2 regions of the Mesorhizobium sp. CA16 genome follow, and region 2 is predicted to be linked to the other one. Evidence: riboswitches for the same ligand, from Rfam matches in the RefSeq annotation. Region 2 holds a riboswitch; the other holds the start of a gene.
The links. A riboswitch is a leader RNA that binds a small molecule or an ion and turns the genes downstream of it on or off. The one in region 2 is predicted to bind S-adenosylmethionine.
Positions count from the first base shown of each region.

Region 1: it holds a riboswitch for S-adenosylmethionine, as region 2 does, so the genes downstream of both, LB525_RS13380 (O-succinylhomoserine sulfhydrylase) here and metX (homoserine O-acetyltransferase MetX) in region 2, are expected to answer to the same signal.

Region 1 is NZ_JAIUHP010000008.1:26,761-32,925, forward strand. Features, by position in the region: gene LB525_RS13365 (Hsp33 family molecular chaperone) at 111-1,139, shown strand; gene apaG (Co2+/Mg2+ efflux protein ApaG) at 1,342-1,734, opposite strand; gene LB525_RS13375 (ceramide glucosyltransferase) at 2,078-3,223, shown strand; gene LB525_RS13380 (O-succinylhomoserine sulfhydrylase) at 3,306-4,496, opposite strand; SAM riboswitch at 4,553-4,630, opposite strand; gene LB525_RS13385 (2'-deoxycytidine 5'-triphosphate deaminase) at 4,747-5,841, shown strand; gene LB525_RS28555 (hypothetical protein) at 6,019-6,141, opposite strand.
Region 2 is NZ_JAIUHP010000014.1:11,894-18,058, forward strand. Features, by position in the region: gene LB525_RS19365 (glycosyltransferase family A protein) at 1-275, opposite strand, end outside; gene LB525_RS19370 (hypothetical protein) at 452-682, opposite strand; gene metW (methionine biosynthesis protein MetW) at 688-1,302, opposite strand; gene metX (homoserine O-acetyltransferase MetX) at 1,361-2,530, opposite strand; SAM riboswitch at 2,627-2,704, opposite strand; gene hisC (histidinol-phosphate transaminase) at 2,851-3,954, shown strand; gene LB525_RS19390 (prephenate/arogenate dehydrogenase family protein) at 3,961-4,896, shown strand; partial or broken gene LB525_RS19395 (sugar kinase) at 5,235-6,152, opposite strand.

The DNA.
Region 1 (6,165 bases), on a different contig from region 2:
GACCGCTTCCGGCCCGATCGGGCTCGACTTGATCTGGGGACATGTGATGCCTATTTGCGGGCCATCACGTAAATCGAACGCGCTTCGACGCATGCGGCTCACCGGGCGGCATGGCTGCGCCCCGGAGTATTGTCATGCTGGAAACCCAGACCTTGGCTGAGCATAAACCCCAACTCGGTGAATTCGGCTTTGCCGGCGACGATCACGTCGTGCCTTACGAGGTCGCGCCGCTCGATGTGCGCGGCCGCACCGTGCAGCTTGGGCCGATGCTCGACGCTATCTTGAGCCGCCACGATTACCCCGAGCCGGTCGCCCGCCTGCTGGCGGAAGCCTGCGTGCTCACCGTGCTGCTCGGCACTTCGCTGAAGTTCGAAGGCAAGTTCATTCTGCAGACCCGCACCGACGGTCCGGTCGACATGCTGGTGGCCGATTTCACCACGCCGCATGCGCTGCGCGCCTATGCGCGCTTCGATGCCGACCGGCTGCAGGCGCTGACCGCCGCCGGCGAGACCTCGCAGCAGACGCTGCTCGGCGACGGCGTCTTGGCCTTGACGATCGACCAGGGCGCGCATACGCAGCGCTACCAGGGCATCGTCCAGCTCGACGGCACCTCGCTCGAGGATGCCGCGCGCACCTATTTCCGGCAGTCGGAGCAGATCCCGACCGATATCAAGATGTCGGTCGCCAAGCTGGTCACGCCCGGCCCAGCCGGCGCGCGCGAGCAGTGGCGCGCCGGCGGCATCCTGGCGCAATTCCTGCCGCGATCGCCGGAGCGCATGCGCGTTCCCGATATTTCCGGCGGCGACGGCGATCCGCGTGACGTTGCGGACCAGCCGGCCGACAATTCCTGGCAGGAGTTGCTGGCGCTGCTCGGCACGATCGAGCCGACCGAGTTGATCGACCCGACAGTGGGCGCCGAGCGATTGCTCTACCGGCTGTTCCACGAACACGGCGTGCGCGTTTTCCGCGGCGTCCCTGTCGCCGACCAGTGCTCCTGCTCGCGCGACAAGATCCGCGGCATTCTCGAAGGCTTTTCGGCTGAGGAGATCAAGGAATCGACCGAGGAGGGCGGCATCCATGTCGCCTGCGAGTTCTGCTCGACCCAATACGACTTCGACCCGGCTGAATTCGCGAAGTGAGCCCTCTTCCTTCTCCCCGTTCCATGGGGAGAAGGTGCCCGAAGGGCGGATGAGGGGCGGCGCCAACGTTGGCGATCATAGCGACACGCTGGCGACGCGGTCGTCCGCCTCAAGGAAAATCTCAGAAGCCCGGCGCCGCCCCTCATTGCCCTGCCGGGCATTTCTCCCCGTGAAACGGGGAGAAAGAGGCTGTCGCCGACGTCTAATTCACCGTGCGCCTTGTCCCTGGCATGTCGAGCGAGAAAGCCGGAATGGCGATATCGAACGTCTCGCCGCGGCCGTTGCGCATCGTGTAGTGGCCGACCATGATGCCTGACGGCGTCGAGAGCGGGCAGCCCGAGGTGTACTGGTAACTGTCGCCGGGATTGAGTTCCGGCTGGTCGCCGACGACGCCGGCGCCGCGCACCTCCTCGACCCGGCCCTGACCGTCGGTGATGTGCCAGTAGCGCGACACAAGCTGCACGAACTCGTCGGAGCGGTTGTCGATCGTCACCTGATAGCCCCAGACATAGCGGTTCTCGGACGGATCGGAGCGGTCCTCCAGATAGAAGGGCCTGACCAGCACTTCGATGTTGCGCGTCACTGCGCGATACATGGGCCACTCCGGTTGCCGCCGCGGAAAATATGTCACGCTCCGCTCTTGATAAACGCAGCGCCGACCATCCTGCCAGCCTTGTAAGTGCAGGTGCCGAAAAACAATGTCATTTAGGTGACACATGACAATGTTGGTGTGCACAAACCGTGCCGGGCGACTCGGGCGCTCTGTAACAGTTGAAACGGCCGCGTGCGGCCTAAAGCAATTCCAGGAAAGCGCGAGCGGTTAGGCTCGGCGCCTTCGCCGTAGCCTTCCGTCCGGAATTGCGTGAAAACAAGGAGATGGAGTGGGTCGCCGTTTGCGTGAAACGGTGAAACTCTCTATCGGGGGTGACCAGATCTCGATGGAACTGACTATCGCAGCCGGCCTGGCTTCGTCAGCGCTTCTTTCCTTCAATCTCGCCAGCATCCTGCTCGCCTCGTCGCGGCTGAAGCGGCGGCATGTCATCGCGCCGCCCTCCAGCGCGCGGCCGCCGGTCTCCATCATCGTGCCGTCGCGTGGCGTCGAGCCGTTCACGCCGGAGACCTTGCAGCGCGCCTTCTCGCTCGATTGGCCGCGCTACGAGCTGATCTTCTGCGTCGCGCATGCCGAAGACCCGGTGGTCAAGCTGATCGATGCGGCGATCGCGCGCCACCCCAAAATTCCTGCGCGGCTGCTGATCGGCGACGATCGCGTCAGCGCCAATCCCAAGCTCAACAACTGCGTCAAGGGCTGGCAGGCGGCGAGACACGATTGGGTGATCCTCGCCGATTCCAACGTGCTGATGCCGAGAGACTATGTCCAGCACCTGATGGCGGCATGGCGGCCGGATACCGGCCTCGTCTGCTCGACGCCGATCGGCTCGCGGCCGGACGGGTTTTGGGCCGAAGTCGAATGCGCCTTCCTCAACACGCTGCAGGCGCGCTGGCAGTATGCCGGCGAGGCGCTTGGCCTTGGCTTCGCCCAGGGCAAAAGCATGCTGTGGAACAAGCCGATGCTCGATGCCAATGGCGGTATTCAGGCCTTGGCCGCCGAAGTCGCCGAGGACGCGGCGGCCACCAAGCTGGTCAACGGCCTGGGGCTCAATGTCAACCTCGTCGCCTCGCCATTCGAGCAGCCGCTCGGCCAGCGCAGGCTCGCCGAGGTCTGGTCGCGCCAGACGCGCTGGGCGCGGCTGCGGCGGGTTACCTTTCCGCTGTTCTTCGCGCCGGAGATCCTGACTGGCGCTGCGGTGCCGCTGCTGCTGGCGCTGATTGCGGCGGCAAGCGCCGGCGTCAGCCTGCCCACGACGGCCTTGGGCGTGCTGGCGATCGCCTACCTGCCGGAATGGCTGCTGGCCTTTGCGAAGGGCTGGTACCTGTCGCCGCGCAGCATAACCGCGATGATCGTGCGCGATGCCCTGCTGCCGGCCATCTGGGCGCGCGCCTGGTTCGGCGGCGCCGTCGAATGGCGCGGCAACGCCATGACCATCCGCACCAAGGCGATGACCGAGCTGGAGGAGCTCGCCTAGAGCAATTCCAGGAAAAGTGTGAAACGGTTTTCCGTCCGGAATTGCGGCTCTGGAAGGCTCCGGCCGCGGCGTTCTCAGCGTTCTATTTTGCTGCCTTCAGCGCCTGTTCGACGTCTTCCAGCAGATCGTCGCTGTCCTCCAGGCCGACGGAGAGCCTCAGCGTGCCTGGCCCGATGCCGAGCTCGGCGCGGGCCTCGTCGCTCAGGTTCTTGTGCGTCGTCGTCGCCGGATGGGTGATCAGGCTCTTGGCGTCACCGAGATTGTTCGAGATCAGCACGATGTCGAGCGCGTTCTGGAAGGCAAAGGCCGCCTGCTTGCCGCCCTTGACGTCGAGGCAGATCAGCGTCGAGCCTCCCGACATTTGCTTCTTGACGATATCCGCTTGCGGATGATCGGCGCGGCCCGGATAGATGACGCGGGCGATCTCCGGCCGCTCGGCCAGGAAATCGGCGATCTTGCCGGCGCTCTCGGTCTGCTGGCGCACGCGTAGCGGCAGCGTCTCCAGGCCTTTGAGCAGCGTCCAGGCGTTGAAGGGTGACAGGCTCGGGCCGGTGTGGCGGAAATAGTCGTGAAGGTTCTCGTCGATCCACTTCTTGTCAGACAGGATGACGCCGCCCAGGCAGCGGCCCTGGCCATCTATATGCTTGGTCGCCGAATAGACGACGACATGGGCGCCGAGCAGCAAGGGCTTCTGCTGCAGCGGCGTGGCGAAGACATTGTCGACGATCAGCCTGGCGCCGATCGAATTGGCGAGCCTGGCGACGGCGGCGATGTCGACCACCTCCAGCGTCGGGTTGGTCGGGCTTTCCAGGAAGAACAGCTTGGTGTTCGGCCTTACCGCCTTTTCCCAATTGGCGATGTCGGTGCCGTCGACCAGCGTCGCCTGGATGCCGTAGCGCGGCGCCAGCGTCTCGACCACCCAGCGGCAGGAGCCAAACAGGGCGCGTGCCGCCACGATATGATCTCCGGCTTTGGCGCTGCAGAGCAGCGCGGCGGTTACTGCGGCCATGCCGGAAGCGGTGGCGCGGGCATCCTCGGCGCCTTCGAGCGCGCACATGCGCTTTTCGAACATGTCGACGGTCGGGTTGGCGTAGCGCGAATAGATGAAGCCCGGCTCCTCGCCCTTGAAGCGGGCTTCCGCCGCTTGCGCCGTCTCGTAGACATAGCCTTGGGTGAGATACATCGCCTCGGATGTCTCGCCGAAACCGGAACGCAACGTTCCGCCATGCACGAGTGCCGTCTGAGGTTTCCAGTTGCGCTTCTTGGTGCTCATAGCCCTGCTTTCAGACACAAAAAAACCGGCCGCGAAGTCGCAACCGGTCCATATAGCCTTGCGGCTCGACGGTCCTTTAGCGACTTATTTAACGTGGCTGCAAGCCGACCGGCCAAATCACCACGGGATAACGACCCTTTAGACCCGCGCCGCGCTTGCGTCAATTGCCGGCTTCATTAAGAGGTTTGTACCGGCCGGGCGGCAAGAGCCTGCTTAGATCCTCGCCCGGCCTTGTGAACGGAGCCAGCCTTTGCGGCAAACAGGCATTCTTCCGGATCAGGACATCGCAGCGCTGTTCGAGGCCAAGGCGCTGAAGTCGCCGCGCGCGCTGGACGCCGACCAGATCCAGCCGGCCAGCCTCGATCTAAGGCTCGGCGACAAGGCGTTTCGCGTGCGTGCCTCGTTCCTGCCGGGTCCGGATCATCGGGTCGTCGACAAGCTCGAGCGGCTGAAGCTGCACGAGATCAGCCTTGCCGAGGGCGCGGTGCTGGAAACCGGCTGCGTCTATATCGTGCCGCTGCTCGAAAGCCTGGCGCTGCCGGCGAACGTATCCGCCTCGGCCAATCCGAAGAGCTCGACCGGCCGCCTCGACATCTTCACGCGCGTCATGACCGATCGCGGCCATGAGTTCGACAAGATTGCCGCCGGCTACCGCGGGCCGCTCTACCTCGAGGTCAGCCCGCGCACCTTCCCGATCGTCGTGCGCGCCGGCTCGCGGCTGTCACAGATCCGCTTCCGCACCGGCAACGCGGTGCTCTCGGAGAATGAGCTGCGCGACCTTCACCGCGCCGAGATGCTGGTCGCCACCGAGCCGCCCAATATTTCAGGCGGCGGCATCGCGCTCTCCATCGATCTCGATGGCGACAAGGACGGCCTTGTCGGCTATCGCGGCAAGCACCACACCGGCCTGGTCGACGTCGACAAGCGTGCCGCGCAGGATGTCGTCGATTTCTGGGAGCCGATCTACAAGAGCGGCGCCGGCGAACTGGTGCTCGATCCGGACGAATTCTATATCTTGGTCAGCCGAGAAGCTGTGCACGTGCCGCCGCTCTATGCCGCCGAGATGACACCCTTCGATCCGCTGGTCGGCGAGTTCCGCGTCCATTATGCCGGCTTCTTCGATCCGGGCTTCGGCCACTCCGCCGCCGGCGGCAGCGGTAGCCGCGCGGTGCTTGAAGTGCGCAGCCACGAGGTGCCTTTTATCCTCGACCACGGCCAGATCGTCGGCCGTCTCGTCTACGAGCATATGCTGAAACGCCCGCAGGCGCTTTACGGCACCGAACTCGGCTCGAACTATCAGGCGCAGGGCCTGAAGCTCTCCAAGCATTTTCGGGCAGCGCGGTGAGGTCCAAGTGGGGAGATGTCCGGAAGGGGACGCGCCGTCCCATCTGTTCTTCGTCATTCTAGGGCGGAGCAAGGAGCGAAGCGACGCGCGCAGACCCTAGAATCCATGCCGTGACGCCTGAGCGCCGCCACGGTGCCGAACGCTCACCAGCCAATTCCGCGAGAGAACTCGAACCATTCAGGATGATCTTCTGGAGCCTTGGCCGGTCTTGTGCCCGGGCATGCGGTGGGTAAGGTCATTGGCGACACCGAAATAGCGTGCCACCTTCTGGCTCGCGGTCATGTAAACATAGCCTGTCATGTTGCGATCTTAGCTGGCGCTGCG
Region 2 (6,165 bases):
AGGTCGTAATATCTGCCGCCAGGGAACGCCGCGAAGGCCAGATCGGCAACCTGCTCCAGTTGTGGCGCTTCAGCTCCGATACTGCTTCGCAGTGAGACTGCGTCAGTTTCGAGGCCGCCGTGCGAGATTATGACCTTCGGCTTCGGAAATCCGGTAGCGGAAGCCTGGGCGATCTCGCGCGCCAAGGCCTTCAGCCCAAGGCCAATCTCGTCCCAGTCGATGGATTTGGCATTCTCCATCTCCAAGACAATAGAATAGGTGGGATGTTCAGCCATCGCGGCACAACCGGTTGATCAACCCAGTGGCTATAGTCCTAACAGCATGCTGTCAAACGATCGGGATGCAACTATGCGCTGCGAATTTGTCAGATGAGTTATCTTATCGGCAAGTTGTGCGAACTGACTCGCAAAGAGCTTGATTGCATAGACGCCGGTAGAGGACCGCCCCTGTGTCAGCGCACGCAGTAGCTGGGCGCGGGGATCTCGCGGATAATCCGGCAGCTCCAGCAGACGTCGCCGCCGAACCATTCCAGCGGATGGCCCAGCCCGGCGGAAACCATCAAACCTGCAAGATGATTGCTACCGCTGCGCGGCGATGTGCAGACGAGAATTCCCGCCCGTATTTCGGAAAGAATATTCGGGGGGATTTCCACCACTGCCGGCGATCGACGAAAGAAACGCATTTCCGTCATCGCCTCAGCAAAAACACCGCCTGCTGACCAAAAAAATTCCAGAACCACCAGGGCATCGAAAGGCCGATCTTCTGGCCGTTGGCGTCGAGCGCGGTTGCCTTCTCGACGGTCGCGCCGAGTTCCTCGCACAGATTGACGAAGTCGCGGATGGTGCAGAAATGGATGTTGGGCGTGTCGTACCAGGAGTAGGGCAGGTCCTTGGTGACCGGCATCCTGCCCTTGACCAACAGCGAGAAGCGCACGCGCCAGTGGCCGAAATTGGGGAAGGAGACGATGGCGCGGTTGCCGATACGAAGCAGCTCGTCGAGCACCAGCTTCGGGTTGCGGGTCGCCTGCAGGGTCTGTGAGAGCACGACGAAGTCGAAGCCCTTGTCGGGATAGAATTCGAGGTCCTTGTCGGCATCGCCCTGGACGACGGAAAGGCCGCGCGCCACGCATTCGTTGACGCCGCGCTGCGACAGTTCCAGCCCGCGGCCGTCGACCTGCTTGGTCGCCTGCAGGAGCTCCAGAAGCAGTCCGTCGCCCGAGCCGACATCGAGGACGCGCGAATTGGCCGGGATGAGATCGGTGACGACCTCGAGGTCGACACGCTGGGCGCGATTGACGCTCATGGCTTCGCCTCCTGCACGGCGCATGATCCCGGTCCGAAAAGTCGGCGACTTGTCGGGGTCATAGGCTTAGCCCCCTGGCGCGGGCGGCGGAGGCGATGAAGCCGTTGATGGCCGCGAACAGCTCCGGCTCGTCGAGCAGGAAGGCATCGTGGCCGCGATCGGTCTCGATCTCGACGAAGGAGACGGAAGCGCCCGCCGCGTTCAAGGCATGCACGATCGATCGGCTCTCCTCGGTCGGGAACAGCCAATCGCTGGTGAAGGAAACCAGGCAAAAACGCGTCTTGGTGCCGGCGAAGGCGTCGGCGAGGCGCCCGCCGTGATCGGCGGCAAGGTCGAAATAGTCCATCGCGCGGGTCAGATAGAGGTAGGAATTGGCGTCGAAGCGGTCGACGAAAGTCATGCCCTGATGGCGCAGATAGCTCTCGATCTGGAAATCGGCGTCGAAGCCGAAGGTCAGCGCCTCGCGGTCCTGCAAATTGCGGCCGAACTTGCGGTGGAGCGCGGCTTCCGAAAGGTAGGTGATGTGAGCGGCCATGCGCGCGACGGCGAGCCCTTTTTCCGGCCGCTTGCCGAAATCGAGATATTTGCCGCCATGCCAGTCGGGATCGGCCATGACGGCCTGTCGGCCGACTTCATGGAAGGCGATGTTCTGCGAGGAATGGCGGGCGCCGGTGGCGATGGGCAGGACGCAGAACACGCGCTCCGAATGGCTCGCCGCCCATTCCAGAACCTGCATGCCGCCCATCGAGCCGCCAAGCACGCAAAACAGCTTCTCGATGCCGAAATGATCGACCAGCATCGTCTGCGCGCGCACCATGTCGCGGATGGTGATGATCGGCAGGTCGAGCCCGTAGGGCTTGCCGGTCGCCGGGTTGGTCGAGGCCGGGCCGGTCGAGCCGAGGCAGCCGCCGACGACGTTGGAGCAGATGACGAAGAAACGGTTGGTGTCGATGATCCTGCCGGGGCCGATCAGAACCTCCCACCAGCCCGGCTTGCCGGTCACCGGATTGGTGTTGGCGACGTGCTGGTCGCCGGTCAGCGCGTGGCAGACGAGGATGGCATTGGAGCGCGCGTCGTTGAGCGTGCCGTAGGTCTGGTAGGCAATCTGGAAGGGCGAGAGCAGCGTTCCGGCGTCGAGCTTCAGCGGCTTGTCCGCGCCGAACCGCAGCACCGGGCTCGACGGATGGTCGGCCTCGTCGTTGTTTCTTGCAGCACGCTGAGCGGCCATGTCCGTCCTCATCCTGTCCCGCATCGGTCTCGTCCCGACGCGGTGTCCGGCCGGCAGCGGACAATAAAAAACCGGCATTGCCGTCGCAAAGCCGGTTACAGGTTGCAAACGGCCCTTTAGCGAGTTGTTTAACGTGGCTGCAAGCCGACCGGCCAAATCACCACGGGAGTCTGGCAATCCTTCTAGGACCAGCGCCGCGCTTCGTCAACGGGTGGCCTCCTCGCGACCGGATACGGGTGCCAGCCGGCGGCACTCGACATTCCAGCCCGTGGCCTGTATTTCCGCTGCGGCCTTGAAGGTCTTCTCGACGGATTTGTGACATGAAGCAGGATCAGCCCCGTCCGACGCCCCGCGCGGGCATCATGGACATCGAGGCCTATGTGCCGGGAAAAAGCACCGCGCCGGCCGGCGTGACGAAGGTCTATAAGCTGTCGGCGAACGAAAATCCGCTCGGGCCCTCGCCGAAAGCGATCGAGGCCGCGCGCGAAGTGGCGGCGAAGCTCGACGTCTATCCCGATGGCACCGCCCGCCGGCTGCGCGAGGCGATCGCCGAGGTGCATGGCCTCAACCCGGCCAACATCATCTGCTCCAACGGCTCCGACGAGATCCTGGGGCTACTGGCGCAGACCTATCTCGCGCCGGGCGACGAGGCCGTGTTCACCGAGCACGCCTTCATGGTCTACAAGATCTATATCCAGGCGGCTGGCGCCAAGCCGGTGGCGGTCAAGGAAACCGAGGAGCGCGCCGACATCGACGCGATTCTCGCGGCGGTGACGCCGGCGACGCGGATCGTGTTCCTCGCCAATCCCAACAATCCGACGGGCACCTATGTGCCGTTCCAGGAAGTGCGCCGGCTGCACGCTGCATTGCCGAAGAACGTGCTCCTGGTGCTCGACGCGGCCTATGCCGAATATGTGCGGCGCAACGACTACGAGGCCGGCATCGAGCTGGCGGGCAGCTCCGAGAACGTGGTGATGACCCGCACCTTCTCCAAGCTCGGCCTCGGTGGCGCGCGCGTCGGCTGGATGTACGGGCCGGCGCATATCGTCGATGCGATCAACCGCATTCGCGGCCCCTTCAACGTCAACGCCACAGCGATCGAGGCCGGCATCGCCGCGATCCGCGACCGCGCCCATATCGAGCGCAGCGTGGCGCATAACGAGAAATGGCTGGCCTGGCTCAGCGCCGAGTTGACCGGGCTCGGCCTGCGCGTCACGCCGAGCGTCGGCAATTTCGTGCTGATCCATTTTCCCGACGGCAAGAAACATTCGGCGGCGGCCGCGGACGATTATCTGAGCGCGCGCGGCTACATCCTGCGCCGCGTCACCGGCTATGGCTTCCCCAACGCGCTGCGCATGAGCGTCGGCACCGAGGAAGCCAATCGCGGCGTCATCGATGCGCTTAAGACCTTCCTGAAAAGCTAGAACACCATGGCGTCACCGATGTTCGAGAAAATAGCGCTGGTCGGCATCGGCCTGATCGGCTCGTCGCTTGCCCGCGTTGTCCGCCGCGAGGGTCTGGCGCGCCATATCGCCATAGCGACGCGCAGCCAATCGACGCTCAAGCGCGCCGAGGAGCTTGGCCTCGGTGATTCCTATAGCACCGATGCTCGCGAAGCCGTGCGCGACGCTGATCTCGTCATCGTCTCGGTTCCGGTCGGCTCGTCCGGCGAGGTCGCGGCCGAGATCGCGCCTGCGCTGAAGAAGGGCGCCATCCTCACCGATGTCGGCTCGACCAAAGCCTCCGTCATCGCGCAAATGCAGCCGCATGTGCCCGAAGGCGTGCACTTCATCCCCGGACATCCGCTGGCCGGCACGGAAAAATCCGGACCCGATGCCGGCTTCGCCGATCTCTTCGAGAATCGCTGGTGCATCTTCACGCCGCTGCCGGGCACCGATCCCGCGGCGCTCGAGACGCTTTCGGAATTCTGGCGGCGCTGCGGGTCCAACATCGACACGATGGACCCGCAGCACCACGACATGACGCTCGCGATCGTTTCGCATTTGCCGCATATCATCGCCTACAACATCGTCGGCACGGCGGACGATCTGGAAGCGGTGACCAAAAGCGAAGTCATCAAATATTCCGCTTCCGGCTTCCGCGACTTCACCCGTCTTGCCGCCTCCGACCCGACCATGTGGCGGGACGTGTGCCTGCACAACAAGGACGCGATCCTGGAGATGCTGGCGCGTTTCTCGGAGGATCTGGCCTCGCTGCAGCGGGCGATCCGCTGGGGCGACGGCGAGAAGCTGTTCGACCTCTTCACCCGCACCCGCGCCATCCGCCGTTCGATCATCGAGGCCGGCCAGGATATCGATGTGCCGGATTTTGGCCGCCAGGCGGTCGAGCACCCGGCCAAGCCTTAGGCTTTTCCCTCGTTCTCTGGCGTGGATTGACCTGTCAGCCCGGGCAGGCGCATGCGCTGGAGATTGGCCGAAACGCCCATCGCGATCGTCATCCACGGGCGGAGCAAGGAGCGACCCGAGGATCCACTCCGTGACTTCCGAGCGCTGTCGCGGTGCAGAATTCTGCTCCGCCGCATTCCATGGCTCAGGCCCCGGGATGGATTCCAGGGTCTCCGCGACGCCGCTTCGCGGCTGCTCCGCCCTGGAATGACGAGGTTGAGCGGCTTACGCCAACCCCAGCTTTTGTGCCGATTTCGCGGAAATAGCCGAGATACTTTTGCGTTCCAGCCCTGGGCTGGCGGCCAGTGCGCCGCCATCATCGCCAGCGTTTCGGCCCGATCCGGCGCGCCGAGGCGGCCGCCGAAGCGCAGGCATTTGAGCGCCGCGGCGGCGCTGGCAAAGCGTAGGGCTTCCTCTATGGGCATGGCCTCGGCAAGGCCGACGGCGAAGGCGCCGTGGAAGACGTCGCCGGCGGCGAGCGTGTCGATCGCCTTGACCTTCGGCGCCTCGACATGGCGCACGCGCCGAGTCGCGCGGTCGTGCCACCAGGTGCCGGCCGCGCCGCCGGTCACCGCGACAAAGGCATCGGTGCGCGAAGCGAGGTCGGCGCAGGCGCTTTCGGGGTCGAGCGCGTGGCCGCAGACGATGCGCGCCGCCGGTTCGGAAGCGACGATGTGCGAGGCCAAGGGCAAGAGCCGCTCCAGCACCTCGACCGGCGCGGTATCGGCATCCAGGATCGCCGGGCGGCCGATCGATCTGGCTGCGCTGAGAGCAAGCGCCGCGGCGCCCGGCCAGCGGACATCCACCAGCACGGCGTCGAAGCCGGAGAGGTCGGCAAGCGGCAGCGCCTCGGGATCGGCTTGCGCCTTTTTGTCGTAGAAGGGGACGATGACGCGCTCGCCATGCGCATCCACGAGGATCGCGGCCAGCGCCGATCGCGCGCCGGCGACGCGACGGATAAGGCTGCAGTCGACGCCTTCGGCCTTGATGTCGGCGATAAGCTGGTCGCCGACCGGATCGTCGCCCGCGCTCGCCCACAGCGAGACTTCGGCGCCGAGACGCCGCGCGGCGCAGGCGGCGCTTGTCGCCATGCCGGAAGCGATCTGGACGCCGTCGCTGGCGATGAACTTGCCTTGATGCGCGGGCAGCGTTTCGACGCGAAGGATCGTGTCGAGGGTGAAGGCGCCGACGCTGAGCAGTCTGACCGGCTGCGGCATCGTTGCTTTACTC